2 linked regions of the Nitratidesulfovibrio vulgaris str. Hildenborough genome follow. The protein of the gene in region 1 interacts with the protein of each later gene in a pairwise test. Links are inferred from orthologs where the notes say so. Each region holds a gene or a part of one and is shown on either strand. Other genes may lie near its edges.

Region 1 (7,255 bases):
CCCCACCCATGCCGGACCCGGATCCGGCAGGATTGCAGAACACACATCCGCCACGCGAGAGTGTGCCGTCCCGGTTGGGGCACGATGCTCCCGCGTCGAGCGGAACCTTTTGCACCCTGACGCCGAAGCGCCGCCTGAAATACGCTGACAACGTATTATATCTGTTCATTTTATTTTCGATTGACATGGTGCTTTTTTTAGAAGAACACCCTGTTCTCGAACCTCATACGCATTCCCCCCCAGAGAGGCAAGTGACCGCATATGGCCAAGATTCTGGATTTCGTACTCGGCATGTTCTCCAACGACCTTGCAATCGACCTCGGCACAGCCAATACCTGTGTCTACGTCAAGGGACAAGGCATCGTCCTGCGTGAGCCCTCGGTCGTGGCCGTGAAGAAGGACTCGCGCGGCAACAATGTCGTCCTCGCCGTCGGTCAGGACGCTAAACGCATGCTCGGCCGCACCCCCGGTAACATTCAGGCCATACGCCCCATGAAGGACGGCGTCATCGCCGACTTCGAGATTACCGAGGCCATGCTCCGCCATTTCATCTCCAAGGTGCACAACTCGCGCAGGCTCGTCCGGCCGCGCATCATGATATGCGTTCCCACCGGCATCACGCAGGTCGAGAAGCGCGCCGTCAAGGAATCGGCCCAGAGCGCGGGAGCCCGTGAGGTGTACCTCATCGAGGAGCCCATGGCGGCAGCCATCGGTGCCAACCTGCCCATTCAGGAGCCTACCTCCAACATGGTGGTCGACATCGGCGGCGGCACCACCGAAGTGGCAGTGATATCACTTTCCGGTATCGTGTACTCGCGCTCCGTGCGCGTGGGCGGCGACAAGATGGATGAAGCCATCATGACCCACGTGAAGCGCAAGTACAACATGCTCATCGGCGAATCCACGGCAGAGGAGATCAAGATCAAGATCGCTTCCGCCTACCCTCTCGACCCCGAGCACCAGCTTGAGGTGAAGGGCCGCGACCTCGTCACCGGCATTCCGCAGAACATCATCATCACGTCGGAGGAGGTCCGCAAGGCCATCTCCGAACAGGTGGACAGCATCGTGCAGGCGGTTCGCATCGCCCTCGAACAGACGCCGCCCGAACTCGCAGCCGACATCGTCGACCGGGGCATCGTGCTCACCGGCGGTGGCGCGCTCCTCAAGGGGCTCGACCAGCTGCTTCGTGAAGAGACGTCGCTGCCCATCACCGTAGTGGACGACCCGCTTTCCACGGTTGTCGTCGGCACCGGCAAGGCACTCGACAATCTGCACATCCTCAAAGAGGTCTGCATAGATTAACGTGACTCCCAAGCGCGTCATCCTGCTGCTGGTACCGATCCTTTTTCTGTACCTCGGCCTCTATTCGTGGAACCAGCGCACGGGCACCCTCGACCGCCTGGCCGACAACACCGGCCTCGAGGTCGTGGGTGCCGTGCTGCGTCCTGCCCTCTGGGCGCACGACCGTGTCGTCACCTTCTGGGATCATTACATCAACCTCGTCGGAGTGCGTGAAGACCACGACCGTCTCAAGGCGCAACTGGAAGTCACCAGCAGACAACTGGCGCAATACGCCGAAGACCGGGCGGAACTTTCACGCCTGCGCCAACTGCTGACCCTCGCCCCCCCCGACGACTGGCAGGCCGTGGGAGCCCGGGTACTGGCCTCGCGTCTGGGGCCGCAAGGGGTTCTCGACACCATCACCATCGACCACGGCTACTTCACGGGAGCGGCCCCCGGTACTCCCGTCGCCACGCATCTCGGTGTTGTCGGACGCGTGTTGCGTTCCGGGCCACATACAGCCTCTGTGCTCCTTCTTGTGGATTCCGGCAGCCGCGTCTCCGTCATCAGCCACGACAACCGCACGCAGGGAGTGCTCGTGGGCGGTGGCCCAGGCAATCCGCTCGAGGTGCGCTATGTCGCCGTCAACGCCAAACTTGATGAAGGCGAAATCCTCGTGACCTCGGGACTCGACGGGGCCTTTCCCAAGGGTCTGCCTGTAGCCCGGGTCATCACCGTCACGCCTCCCGACCTCTCCATGTTCCAGGGGGTTCTCGCAGCCCCCCTCGTCGACTTCGAATCCCTTGAAGAGGTCCTGCTCATGCAGCGGCCTCCTGCACGATACGCCCTGCAGCAGGCTCCCGTGCACGCCTCCAACGGCACGGCACAGCCCCAAACGCAGCCCGCGCCCGCCACACAGGCGCGCAAACCCCGGTAGGCCGCCATGTCGCCACGCGACGCGTTATGGTGGATGACCTTTCTCGTGGTGGGCATCTGGATGCAGTTGCTACTGCCGGGTATCGATGCGCTTGTCATCGGGCTCATCATCGCACTACAGGAAGGACGACTCACCCGTCTGCTATGGCTTCTGCCCACCATCATCCTCCTTCAGGAGGGCATGGGAACGCTGGCGTTCGGGTCGACCCTGCTCTGGTACGGGGCGACCATCGCCCTCTTCTACATGGGGCGCTGGCTCTTCGAAGTCGAGAACTTCGTATTCGTCTTTCTGCTCAGCGCCTGTCTGGGACTGGTGCACTACCTCATCAGCGACATGATGGCATCGTTGCAGAACCTGGAACTCCCGTTGCGGCAGCTCATGGACGAAAGCATCCTTCAGGCGCTCTTCATTCCCCCCACATGGCGCGCAGCCCTCGAACTGCGCCGAAGGTTCGTCCCCGATGCACATCCACTTTGACCCGGAAGGTTTCCAGCCGCCCCGTTCCGGCCTGCTTCTGTTGCAGGGCCTTGTGGGGTTTCTCTTCTTCCTGTTCGTGGTGCGCTTCTGGTACCTGCAGATTCACCGTGGGGAGGAGTACGCCCGTCTAGCGCAGGACAACCGCCTCAGACAGGAACGCATCTACGCCTCACGCGGGCTTATCCGTGACCGGCAAGGTGCGCTGCTTGCCGAGAACAGGCCCGCTTTCGGGCTTGCACTCATCCGTGAGGACTGCCGCGACATTCCGGCGACACTCGCGCAGGTGTCGCAATGGACAGCCACCCCGGTCGAGAAGCTCACCGCCAAGTTCAATCAGGACAGACAGCGCGTGAAGCCCTTCGAACCGCTATTGCTCATCTCCGACATGCCCTTCGACCTGCTTGCCCGTATCGAATCGGAGATCATCCACTGGCCGGGGCTGGAGATCATCACCCGCTCGAAACGCAACTACCCGCAAGGACCTCTCTTCGCGCACATCCTCGGGTACGTGGCAGAAGCGAACGAACAGGAGCTTGAGAACGACAAAGGGCTCAGTCTCGGCGACTTCGTCGGCAAACAGGGTCTTGAGCTCGTACTCGAACAACGCCTGCGCGGTCACAAGGGGCAATACCAGATCGAGGTCGACGTCCTCGGGCGCAACCTCAACCGCAAGCTCGTCGAGCAACCTGAGAGCGGCGAGAACATCGAGCTGAGCCTTGACGCTGGAATACAACAGGCAGCCTGGGACGCCTTCGAAGGCCAGGCCGGGGGGCTGGTGGTCATGGACCCCGACTCCGGAAAGCTGCTGGCGCTCGTCACGTCCCCCTCGTTCGACAACAACGCCTTCGCCGCAGGCCTCAGCCAGAAGGACTGGGTAGCCCTCCGCGACAACCCGCGCCACCCGTTGCAGAACCGGATCATACAGAGTGTCTACCCTCCGGGGTCGGTCTGGAAGCTGATGATGACAGGAATGATCCTCAACGAAGGCATCTCCCCCTCCGAGACCGTCTACTGCAACGGGGCCGTGCAACTGGGCCGCCAGACATTCCGGTGCTGGAAAAAGGGCGGGCACGGGTCGGTGGACATGATGCGTTCGCTCATCGAATCATGCGACGTCTACTACTACCAGATGGCCGAGCGACTCGGCATCGACAAGCTCGAACAGTTCGCCAAGGCCTGCGGATTCGGGGCTCCCACAGGCATCGACCTGCCACATGAGAAATCGGGGCTAGTCCCCTCCAAGTCGTGGAAGCGCAGACGGTTCGGTGAACCCTGGCACCGTGGGGAAACCCTGAACGTCTCGATAGGACAGGGGTTCACGCTGGTCACTCCGGTTCAGGTGGCGGTTTTCGTCTCATCCCTGATGAACGGCGGCAAACTGCTGAAACCGAGCCTGCTTCTCGACGAGCCGACGATCGTCAAGGGCACGACCCCCATGACCACGCAAGGTCGCAAACTTGTCATGGAAGCCATGCGCCTGACTGTCGCCACGGACGCAGGAACCGCCAAGGTGCTTCGACGCCCCGATGCGGTACTCGGCGGCAAGACGGGCACGGCGCAGGTCGTCAGGATTGTCGGTGAGGAGCGGCTCAAGGTCGAACAGATGGCCTACGAGCACCGCGACCACGCATGGATGGCCTCTTGGGGCGAGAAGGATGGCAAGCGCTACGTGGTGGTATGCATGCTCGAACATGGAGGGCATGGCGGCTCGGCTGCCGGACCTGTCGTGAAGCGTGTGTACGACAAGCTTTTCGGGGAGTACAGACCATGACACCCATCGACAGACGGCTCATCACGCATATGAACTGGGGGCTTCTGGCCTTCACTTTCATCCTGTTCTGCGTCGGGGCGGCCAACCTGTACTCTGCCAGCGGCGTCCGCATCGAAGACGGCATCGAAGTCTCGTCGTTCTACCAGAAGCAGCTGGTGTGGGGACTCATCGGCCTAGGCGGCATGATCACCTTCATGCTTTTCGATTACAGGCATCTCAAAAGCCTTGCATGGCCCATCTTCATCCTGACGGTCCTCCTGCTGGCATGTGTTCCGCCCTTCGGCAAGGTCATCTACGGGGCGCGGCGCTGGTTGTCATTCGGCCTGTTCAACCTGCAACCAAGCGAAATCGCGAAAATCAGCATCCTCATCCTCGGAGCGCGTCTCCTTTCGGGCGACAAGAACTCCCTCAACTGGACCGAGCTCTTCAAGGTGCTGGGCGTGGGACTGGTGCCTGCCGCCTTCATCGTCATCCAGCCCGACCTCGGCACGACCCTGAATCTCCTGCTGCTTCTCGGCGGCATGATCCTCTACCACGGCATCCAGTGGCGCGTGCTCAAGGTCTGCCTTGCCGTGGTCCCTCCCCTTCTCCCGCTAGGCTGGTTCTGCCTGCACGACTACCAGAAGCAGCGTATTCTCACGTTCCTCGATCCGCAGAACGACCCCCTTGGCGCGGGATACCACATCATCCAGTCACAGATTGCCATCGGTTCCGGTGAGTTATGGGGGAAAGGCTTTCTGGGGGGCACACAGAGCCAGCTGCGCTTCCTGCCGGAAAAGCATACCGACTTCGCCGTCGCCGTCTTCGGGGAGGAGTGGGGATTTGTCGGCTGCGTCGCCCTGCTTGCCCTGTTCAGCCTTTTCCTGCTGAGCATCTTCAACACCGCGCGCGACGCCAAGGACAGGTTCGGCAGCACGCTGGCAGCAGGTGTATTCTTCTACTTCTTCTGGCAGATTCTCATCAACACGGGAATGGTCGTCGGCATCATGCCGGTCGTGGGCATCCCGCTACCCTTCATCAGTTATGGGGGCAGTGCCACACTGGTCAATTTCTCCCTCATCGGACTCGTTCTCAACGTCTCCATGCGACGCTTCGTCTTCAAGACCAACTAGCCGTTCTGCCGCTGCAAACACACATCAGGAGCCAGTGATGAGCAAAGATGAAATCAACGCCTTCCTCGGTTCGGGAACCCGCTACCAAGGACAGCTCAACTTTCAGGGTGCAGTGCGCATCGACGGTACATTCACCGGCGAGATCACGTCCGACGGCACACTCATCGTCGGCACCGACGCCATCATCGACGGCACGCTCAATGTGGGCCAACTCGTGCTCAGCGGTACCGTCAACGGAGAGGTGACAGCGACACGTAAGATCGTCATCCACAAGACCGGCATCATCAACGGCACCATCCGCACACCTGCGCTCATCATGGAAGACGGTGCCCGCATCGAGGGCGAAGTGCACATGGGTGCAGACAGCACCGCCACCGCACAGTAAGCTCGACTATAGCCAGAAAGAACCACCTGTCCCGGCATGGCGCTCTTTGGCAGCAAGGCCGCGAACAGCCCCAGAAGGCCTCAGGAGACGCGAAGCCCCCGCTTCGCACACACTCTCGCATATGACCACGGAAACCCGCTGTAGGCCCTTTTAACCCCACTCATCAGGGTATGAGCGTATGCAGGCGCAGTCATGGTCGCGTTTGCCCCATCCTCCCTGCGTGGCGTGTCAATGGCAAGACACGCTTTGCGGCATACGCCCTAAGGATTTTACGGGATTCCCCTCTTATCACCGAGGCCTTTCAGAGAATCCGGCAGGTACGGCAAAGGGCACGTCCCCTTGGGATACGGCAGCATCACGCCGGGCAGCGACACGCGAGCCCACCCGGCGAAGCCCGAAAACAAGCACATTCGCATTCGTCACGCCCGTCGGTTAGACGGGCTTTTTTTTCATCTGCACCCCGGCTATGGAATGAAGGCGTTCCGAAATGGCATTTCGAGCGCGGACTGATGCAAGCGGCCCAGAATTGAGTGTTCTCTCAAACAATAACATCAGTGAGATCGGATAGCTGCAATAAAGTACGAACAGGCAAAGACGTCTTTTTGGGTGCCTCGCGGGACTTGTGTGATTTTACATCACCATACCGCACACTTGCGCCTTGAAAATGGTCGCAAAGAAGCGAATGCAAAGAAAAAAGCTTTTGACACAAGGGTTGAAAACAGCTAAAGCCAATCCGACTTTGAGCTTTAATTCACAACCTCACCTAGGGAGCAGGCATGATCGATTTAAACATCACAATGCTATTCCAGCTGGTGAACTTTCTTGTCACGCTGGTCGTGCTCAACGCTCTCCTGATCCGTCCGGTTCGGGAGATCATCAAGCAGCGGCAGGACAAGATGGCGGGGCTGCTCGGAGAGTCCGAGCAGTTTTCCGGCCAGGCCGAGGCCAAGATCAAGAACTATGAGGCAATCCTCGCACAGGCACGTTCGGAAGCCGCTTCCGAACGCGAACTGGCGAGGGCAGCGGGGCAGGCCCGCGAGCATGATATCGTTCTTGCCGCCAACAAGGAGGCACAGGACTATCTGCTCAAGGCCCGCGCCGATGTGTCCGCCCAGGTCGCCACGGCCATGGACAGCCTCAGGAGCCAGGTGGGTGCCCTCGCCGCCAAGGCTACTGCTAAGGTCCTCGGATAACCAGCGCACCGAGCGCACAGCAAGGAGGGTTGGGCATTGAAAGGGCTGAAAATCACGGCAGCGGCAGGAGCCATGACGCTTTTCTTTGCGAGCATGGCC
Region 2 (7,296 bases), 170 kb from region 1 along the record:
CGTCAGGGCAACTCGACCTCGTGCAGGACGAGGCCCAGTACTGGGACTGGACCCGGCGGCTGCAACTCTCGTACTACTCCAAGGGCCCGCTCATCGCATGGCTCATCGGGATGTGGACTGGCGTGTTCGGCGACACGGAACTCGGTGTCCGGTTCGGCGCACTGGCAGGTTCGGCACTGGCGCAGGTCATGCTCTTTCTCGGCGTGGGCAGGCTCTTCGGCAGGCCCCGCCTCGCCCTGCTCACCCTCGGCGTAGCCAACACCACCCCCCTGTTCATGGTGGCGGGGGTGCTCATGACCACCGACGGCCCGCTGCTGCTGTGCTGGCTGGGGGCTCTACTGTGCATCCACGCGGCCACGCGCACACCGCGCGCCACAGCACCCTATCTCCTTCTCGCCATGTGCATGGCTGTCGGCGTACTGGCCAAGTACATGATGCTCGCCGTGGCGGCCATCGCCTGCCTGCACATGTGGCTGTTGCACCGGCAGAGACTGCTGCCGCAAGGGGTCGCCTTGCGTGTCGTGTGCGCCTGCCTTGCGGGCGCGGCCTGCGGCATGTTGCCCATCCTGCTATGGAACGCCCAGAACGACTGGGTGGGGTTCAAGCACGTGGGCACCCTCGCCGGGGTCACCGGCAAGGCCAGCAAGGCCTTTCTGCGACTGGACAGACTGCCGGAACACCTCGGCGCGCAACTGGGCGTTGCCACACCATGGTGGTTGCTGCTCATGCTGGGCATGGCATGGCGTTCGCTGCGCATCGCCTGGACGGGCGTCGTCCCTCCCGGCGAACCTGCAGAGGCGGCGGGCCGCGAAGAGGCCGTACGCCAGTCGTCATTGCTGTTCTGTGCCTTCATGCCGCTATGGGGCGTCATCACGCTATGGAGTCTGCACACCCGCATCTACCCCAACTGGCCCGCCATGAGCTATGTGGGCGGCATCATCCTTGCCGCCGCCGGGGTTGAACGCCTGCTTGACGGCCTCGGTGCACCGCGCTGGCGGCGCCTCGTGCCGCTATGGTTCACACTGGGCGCCTGTCTGTTCGCCGCCGCACATTTCCAGAACACCCTGCCCTTGCCCGCCTCGCTCAACCCGGCCGCACGGCTGAAGGGATGGGAGGACCTCGGGCGTGAACTCGACAGGGTACGGCACGGGCTGCCACACCCTGACAGGGTGTTCTTCTTCTCCGACGCCTACGACATCACGGCCGAACTCGCGTTCTACGTACCCGGCAAACCGTTCACCTTCTGCGCCGACTTCGGCCGGCGCATGAGCCAGTACGACCTGTGGCCCTCACCCGCCGACAAGGTGGGCTGGGACGCGGTCTTCGTCCGCCGCGACGGGACGAGCGTGCCGCGCGAACTGCTCGAGATGTTCGACTCTGCGGAACTGTACCGCTACCAGTCGACGCATCACGGGGCACCGGGACGGGTCTTCACCGTCATCGTCCTGCGCGGCTTCAATGGCGAGTGGCCGCGCCGGAGTTTCAGGTCGTTCTAAAGGGGGCCTCATCGATGGACATGCCGCACAGCACCACGCACGACGCATCGCCCGCGCCCTGCCAGCGTTGCGGCATGGCAGGTGCGACCTGCTGCACCATCGACCCCACCGACGCGTCGCTGTGCTTTCCCGTCTCGCGGTCGGAGTGGGAGCGCATCGTCGACCACTGCGACAAACGGGGCGGTTTCGCCACCGAACCCAACACCCGCCCCTTCGTGGACAACCTCATCCGGCTCTTCCCCGGCGAGGCCCGCGAGATAGAGAGACTGTTCCCCCCGCACGGATTCCATCTGCGGCTTGCCGTGGACGCCAAGGGCAACTGCGCCTTTCTCGGCCCAGAAGGTTGCACCCTCCCGCGCGAAGTACGTCCGTGGTACTGTCTCGTCTTTCCTTTCTGGTTGCAGGGCGGGCGCATCGCCATCTTCACGCCATCCGGTTGCGTCGCCGTCCGCGAGGGACGTACCGTGCCCGGATGCCTCGCCCTCATGAACTTCACCGCCCGTGACGTCCGTAGACTGGCCGGAAGACTCCGGCTGGCATGGGGCCTGCCGCCTCTGGACGAGAACGGCGAAACGCTGTAACGCCCTTCGCCATGAAAAAGACGCTGCTTACCCTGTGCATTCTTGTCGTCGCCGGTGTCGCCATCGGCGCGTCACTCGCTGTCATCATGGTCATGTGGGCCTCACGCGACCTGCCCAGCTTCACACGCATCGCCGACTACCGGCCCCCGCAGGTCACCGTGGTACAGGCCCGCGACGGAAGCGTCATGGCGCAGTTCTTCCGCGAAAAGCGCTTTCTCGTGGCTCTTGGCGACATGCCCGCGCGTCTGCCCATGGCCTTTCTCGCCGCAGAGGACGACAGCTTCTACAGGCATGACGGCATCGACCCCGTGGCCATAGGGCGCGCCTTCATCAAGAATCTGCAGGCGGGTTCCATCAAGCAGGGTGGCAGCACCATCACGCAGCAGATCGTCAAACGTCTGCTGCTCTCTTCCGAACGCAGCTACGAGCGCAAGATCAAGGAGGCCATTCTAGCCTACCGCCTCGAGCGCTACCTGACCAAGGACGAGATACTCACCATCTATCTCAACCAGATATACCTCGGCGGCGGTGCCTATGGCGTCGAGAGTGCCGCCCGCACCTATTTCGGCAAACATGTCAACGAACTCTCCATAGCCGAATGCGCCGTGCTCGGCGGGCTGCCGCAGGCTCCCTCCAAGTACAACCCCTTCCGCGACCCCGAAGCCACCAAGCAGCGCCAGCTGTACGTGCTGCGCCGGATGTTCGAACTGGGCTGGATTTCCCGGGAGGAACACGAAGCCGCCGTTCACGAGCCCCTCGTCTACAAGAGCATGGACGAGAGCATCGGCCGCGCGGGGGCGTGGTATGTGGAAGAGGTGCGACGCCAGCTCATCGACTTCTTCAGCGAAGACAATGTGCACCGCCTCGGCCTCAAGATAGACCGCTACGGCGAGGACGCAGTGTACGAAGCGGGCCTTCAGGTGACCACCGCCATGATGCCCGAACACCAGATTGCCGCCGAACGTGCCCTGCGCGAAGGGCTCGAATCCGCCACACGCCGTCATGGCTGGCGCGGCCCGTTACAGAAGCTCAAGCCGACGGAGTACGCCGGATTCCTCCAGCAGGAGAACTTCACCCCCGACGCCCTCGCCGGTGGCGGATGGGCACGCGCCCTCGTCACCAAGGTGGTGGCACAGGGGGCGGAGGTGCGCCTCGGGCAGTACCGCGGCTTCATCGACGTGAAGACCATGACATGGTGCCGCACCCCCAACATCCGCGTGGCCCCCGAAGGCGCCGCACCCGTGAAGGACGCCCGCAAGGTGCTTGAAGAAGGCGACGTGGTGTGGGTCTCTGGCCTCGGCCCCGCCGGCAACGCCACATCGTACAATCCCGCCCTCGTGTCGCGCGGCGGCGTGGTGCAGCTTGCCCTTGAACAGTACCCGGACGTACAGGGCGCCATCGTCTCCATCGAACCCCAGACCGGCGACGTGGTGGCCCTCGTGGGCGGCTACAGCTTCACCGACAGCCAGTTCAACCGCGCCACGCAGGCACGACGCCAGCCGGGTTCGTCGTTCAAGCCCATCGTCTACTCCGCCGCGCTCGACAACGGCTTCACCGCCGGGTCCGTGGTGCTGGACGCGCCTGTCGTCTACATCAACGAGTACACCGACAAGGTGTGGCGCCCGGAGAACTTCGAAGGCAACTTCGCAGGCCCCATGCTGCTGCGGACGGCCCTCGCCAAGTCGCGCAACCTGTGCACCATCCGCGTGGCGCAGCAGATAGGCATCCCCGCCATCATCGAACGCGCCAAGGCACTCGGCCTCGAACCGCATTTCCCCAACGAACTCTCCGTCAGCCTCGGGGCCGTGGCCGTATCGCCGCTGAACATGGCGCAGGCCTACACCGCCTTCGCCAACGAGGGCCGGGTCTCGACCCCGCGCATGATCGTCGAGATCAAGGACGCATGGGGCGAGACGCTCTACCGCCGCGACCCTGAACTGCGCGAGGCCATCTCGCCGCAGAACGCCTTCGTCATGGCATCCCTGCTGAAAGAGGTCGTGCAGGACGGCACGGCCACCCGTGCCAAGGCGCTGGGCCGCCCCGTCGCAGGCAAGACGGGCACGACCAACGACGAGAAGGACGCATGGTTCATGGGCTTCAGCCCCTATCTCGTGACAGGCGTCTACATCGGCTACGATCAGGTGGCCCCCATGGGCCGCTTCGAAACCGGCGGCCGTGCGGCGCTGCCCGTCTTCGTCACCTACAGGCAGGGCGTCGACCACCTGTACCAGCCCGACGACTTCACCATGCCTCCCGGCATCGTCTACGCCCGTGTGGATGGTCGCACGGGAATGCTCGCGGGGCCGTCATCCTCATCAAGCTACATGCTGCCCTTCATCCTCGGGACGCAACCCTCCGCCACCAGCGGCGAAGCGATGGAACGTGGCGAGGACGACGTCCGCAGCGGCGAAGACCTGCTCAAACAGCTTTACTGATGTCTGCTCACGACGCCCCGCCTTACGGTGGGGCGTCGTCAGATACATCGCCGGGACGCCCAGGAACGCCACCGCCTTCTCCACGACGCAACTGGTTGCCCTTCTGGCGCATCGCCACCAGCTTCACGTCTCACGCAAGACGACCCGCAGAACGGAGAGAGGACATGAAGCCAGAAGCCACCCAACAGCCCGACAGGGACGAGAGACAAGAGACGTCAGACACGCCAGACGCGGGCATCACGCCAGCGCGCCCTGCATTGCGAACGACGCGAGACGACGCGCCGCCCTATGTCACACGCGACGGGTCCATCATCCGCGAACTCATGCACCCCGCCGTGCATGGCAACGCCAACCAATCGCTGGCGGAAGCCGAGGTCCCCCCCGGCTGTGCGACCCTGCGTCACACTCACCCGCGCACCGAAGAACTCTATCATGTCCTTGAAGGCGACGGAGAGATGGCGCTGGACGATGCGGTGTTCGCCGTCGCCCCCGGCGACACGGTGTGCATCCCTCCAGGAACACCCCACAGCATCCGCAACACCGGCGTCACCAGCCTGCGCATCCTCTGCTGTTGCAGTCCCGCCTACAGCCACGACGACACCGTACTCACCGATTGAACCGCCTTGCGCGGCAACTGTGGCATGGCAGCAGGCGCACGGCCACACGAAACAGTCATGCCATGCGTCGTCCGGGTCTGCGGTGCCTGCCAGTCGTTCAGCAAGCGGCGCATCCCCTCCCGTCCGTTGCATGCACCCCTGAGACATTGCCAGCCTCGTGCGACGTGCAGCGCATTGTCCTCCACACCGCCCCCGTGCTAGGGCTTATCGGGTAGCTAGCGCCACTTCAGGCGCAACGGAGGTCACATGAGACGCACTATGGGCACCATCCCGGGCATCGCGTTGCGCCTTGCGACGCTGGCAGCCCTCATCTGCTTGGCGCTGCCGGTGGCACCACACGCCGCGCCCCTTCCCTCACAAGAGGTTCTCCTCTACCCGGACGGGGCACGGGTCGCCGTGACCGTGAAGCTGCCCCCCCGCCCGCTGGATGACGCCACATCCACACTGACCCTCGACCTGCCAGCCAGCGCCGATGGGGACAGCCTCACAGTCGAAGTCCCCGGCCGCGATGTCCTCGGCATCGACATCGCAACGGTGGCAGCCACACCATCGCCCATCCGCAAGGCCCTCATGGAACGCCGTGACGCGGCCCGCGCGGACCTCGCCAAGGTAAGGGGAACCAAGGCCGCCGTGGAGGCCCGAATGGCCCTGTGGGCCGGGGCGGGGCAGAAGGGAACCGTCTCCCCCGCCGACCTCGAACGGGTCGACGCACTGATGGCGAAGCACTTCACCGCCCTGCAAGGGGAGCATGACGCGCTCTCGCTTCGCGAAGAAGAGGCCGCGCGGCACCTCGCCCGGGCCGAGGATGAACTCGCCCGTGTGGGCGGCGGCGACAATGCCCCGCGCGCCACGGTGCGTATCGCGGGCGCTTCGGACACACCGGTTGAGGTGCGTTACGCCTACGACGTCACCGGCTGCGGCTGGGATGCCGCCTACAGACTCGACGCCCGTCCCGACCGGGGGCTGGTCGTCTTCATGCAGGAGGCCATACTGCGGCAGTCCGCCGACCTCGACTGGAAGAATGTGCGACTGACCCTCGCCTCCGCCCGTCCGGACGGACGCTTGCAACCCCCTCCCGTGGGCGCGTGGCGCATCGGTCCTCGCCCGGTGCACGCCAGCGGCCCGACGCTCATGCGTTCCGCCGCACCGGTCGCCATGGAGGCGGCATCGGCGGACATGGGCAAGATGTCCGCGCCACCACGTGAAGAAGAGCACGCCAGCTTCTCGACATGGGCATTGGGCCCCCGCGACCTGCCGCCCGCAACCCCCATACGCGTCACCCTCGCCACGGAAGACTGGCCCGCCACGTTCGCCCACACCATCCGCCCCGCCCGTGACACCGCGGCCTACCTCGCCGCGCATGTGACCCTCGCCGAAGCCCGGGCCTTTCCGCGTGGCATGGCCATGCATCTCGTGGACGGGGCCAGCGTCGGCGAGGCCCCCTTCGAGGCCGTAGGGGCAGGTCTCGACATCTTCTTCGGCAGCGACCCGCGCGTCACGGCACGCCTCAAGCCCCTCAAGGCCCAAAGCGGCAAGACGGGCATCATCGAGCGCCGCCAGACGCGGCAGTGGGCGTGGGACATCGAAATACGCAACGGTCGCACCCGCGACGTCGCGGTGGTCGTCGAAGACCCGGCCCCGCAGACCACCGACACCGCCGTGACCGTGGTACGCCGTTCCACCCCTGAACCTCAGGAGAAGGACTCCGTGCTGCGCTGGCACATCACCGTCGCACCGGGTGCGGTATCCGCCATCCACCACGAGGTCGACGCCACCGCACCTGAGGATATGCGACTCGACCCCGGTCGGTAGGGATTTCCGGCGCACGGCAAGGCGACGGACACCACGGGAAGTGCACGTGGTCACGAGTCGCCTCTGGCCCTTCCGCAAGACGCCCCCCCCCGCACGATGACAATGACAATGACAAGGCCCGCCCTTTACGGGGCGGGCCTTGTCGTGATGTCACCCTGTCCCGCAGGGGTCGGGTCGCCTTCTCCGCTCATGCAACGATGGGGAAAGAGGCACGAGGCGTACCATCATCCTTGGCGTGGCACAGTCCGGCGAAAGACGAACGGTCGTACAGGCCTGAAAATCTCCTGCATCTGAAACAGGTTGCCACAGAAACCCGCCGCGTCATCACACTACACTGATGGATGGGCGCGGATGG

The links.
Region 2: the proteins of mrdA (region 1) and DVU_RS03005 interact in binary tests that used the Escherichia coli proteins (3 or more experiments, as listed by UniProt). The link is inferred for Nitratidesulfovibrio vulgaris str. Hildenborough from one-to-one orthologs.

The regions. Positions count from the first base shown.
Region 1 is NC_002937.3:869,693-876,947, reverse strand. Bases 2,082-5,072 are described here. They hold mrdA (penicillin-binding protein 2), read left to right. Parts: upstream 2,082-2,678; coding sequence 2,679-4,466; downstream 4,467-5,072. Other genes in these bases: rodA (rod shape-determining protein RodA), read left to right, coding at 4,463-5,072; DVU_RS03725 (hypothetical protein), read left to right, coding at 2,225-2,695; mreC (rod shape-determining protein MreC), read left to right, coding at 2,082-2,218. In the rest of the region: DVU_RS03740 (TIGR01212 family radical SAM protein), read right to left, coding at 1-187; DVU_RS03735 (rod shape-determining protein), read left to right, coding at 262-1,302; more of mreC, read left to right, coding at 1,304-2,081; more of rodA, read left to right, coding at 5,073-5,578; DVU_RS03710 (bactofilin family protein), read left to right, coding at 5,616-5,963; DVU_RS03705 (ATP synthase F0 subunit B), read left to right, coding at 6,740-7,156; DVU_RS03700 (F0F1 ATP synthase subunit B family protein), read left to right, coding at 7,193-7,255. UniProt on the Escherichia coli protein: Catalyzes cross-linking of the peptidoglycan cell wall. Responsible for the determination of the rod shape of the cell. Is probably required for lateral peptidoglycan synthesis and maintenance of the correct diameter during lateral and centripetal growth.
Region 2 is NC_002937.3:696,896-704,191, reverse strand. Bases 1,769-4,800 are described here. They hold DVU_RS03005 (penicillin-binding protein 1A), read left to right. Parts: upstream 1,769-2,088; coding sequence 2,089-4,512; downstream 4,513-4,800. Other genes in these bases: DVU_RS03000 (cupin domain-containing protein), read left to right, coding at 4,677-4,800; DVU_RS03010 (hypothetical protein), read left to right, coding at 1,769-2,077. Outside these bases: DVU_RS03015 (ArnT family glycosyltransferase), read left to right, coding at 1-1,496; more of DVU_RS03010, read left to right, coding at 1,511-1,768; more of DVU_RS03000, read left to right, coding at 4,801-5,129; DVU_RS02995 (DUF4139 domain-containing protein), read left to right, coding at 5,376-6,941. UniProt on the Escherichia coli protein: Cell wall formation. Synthesis of cross-linked peptidoglycan from the lipid intermediates.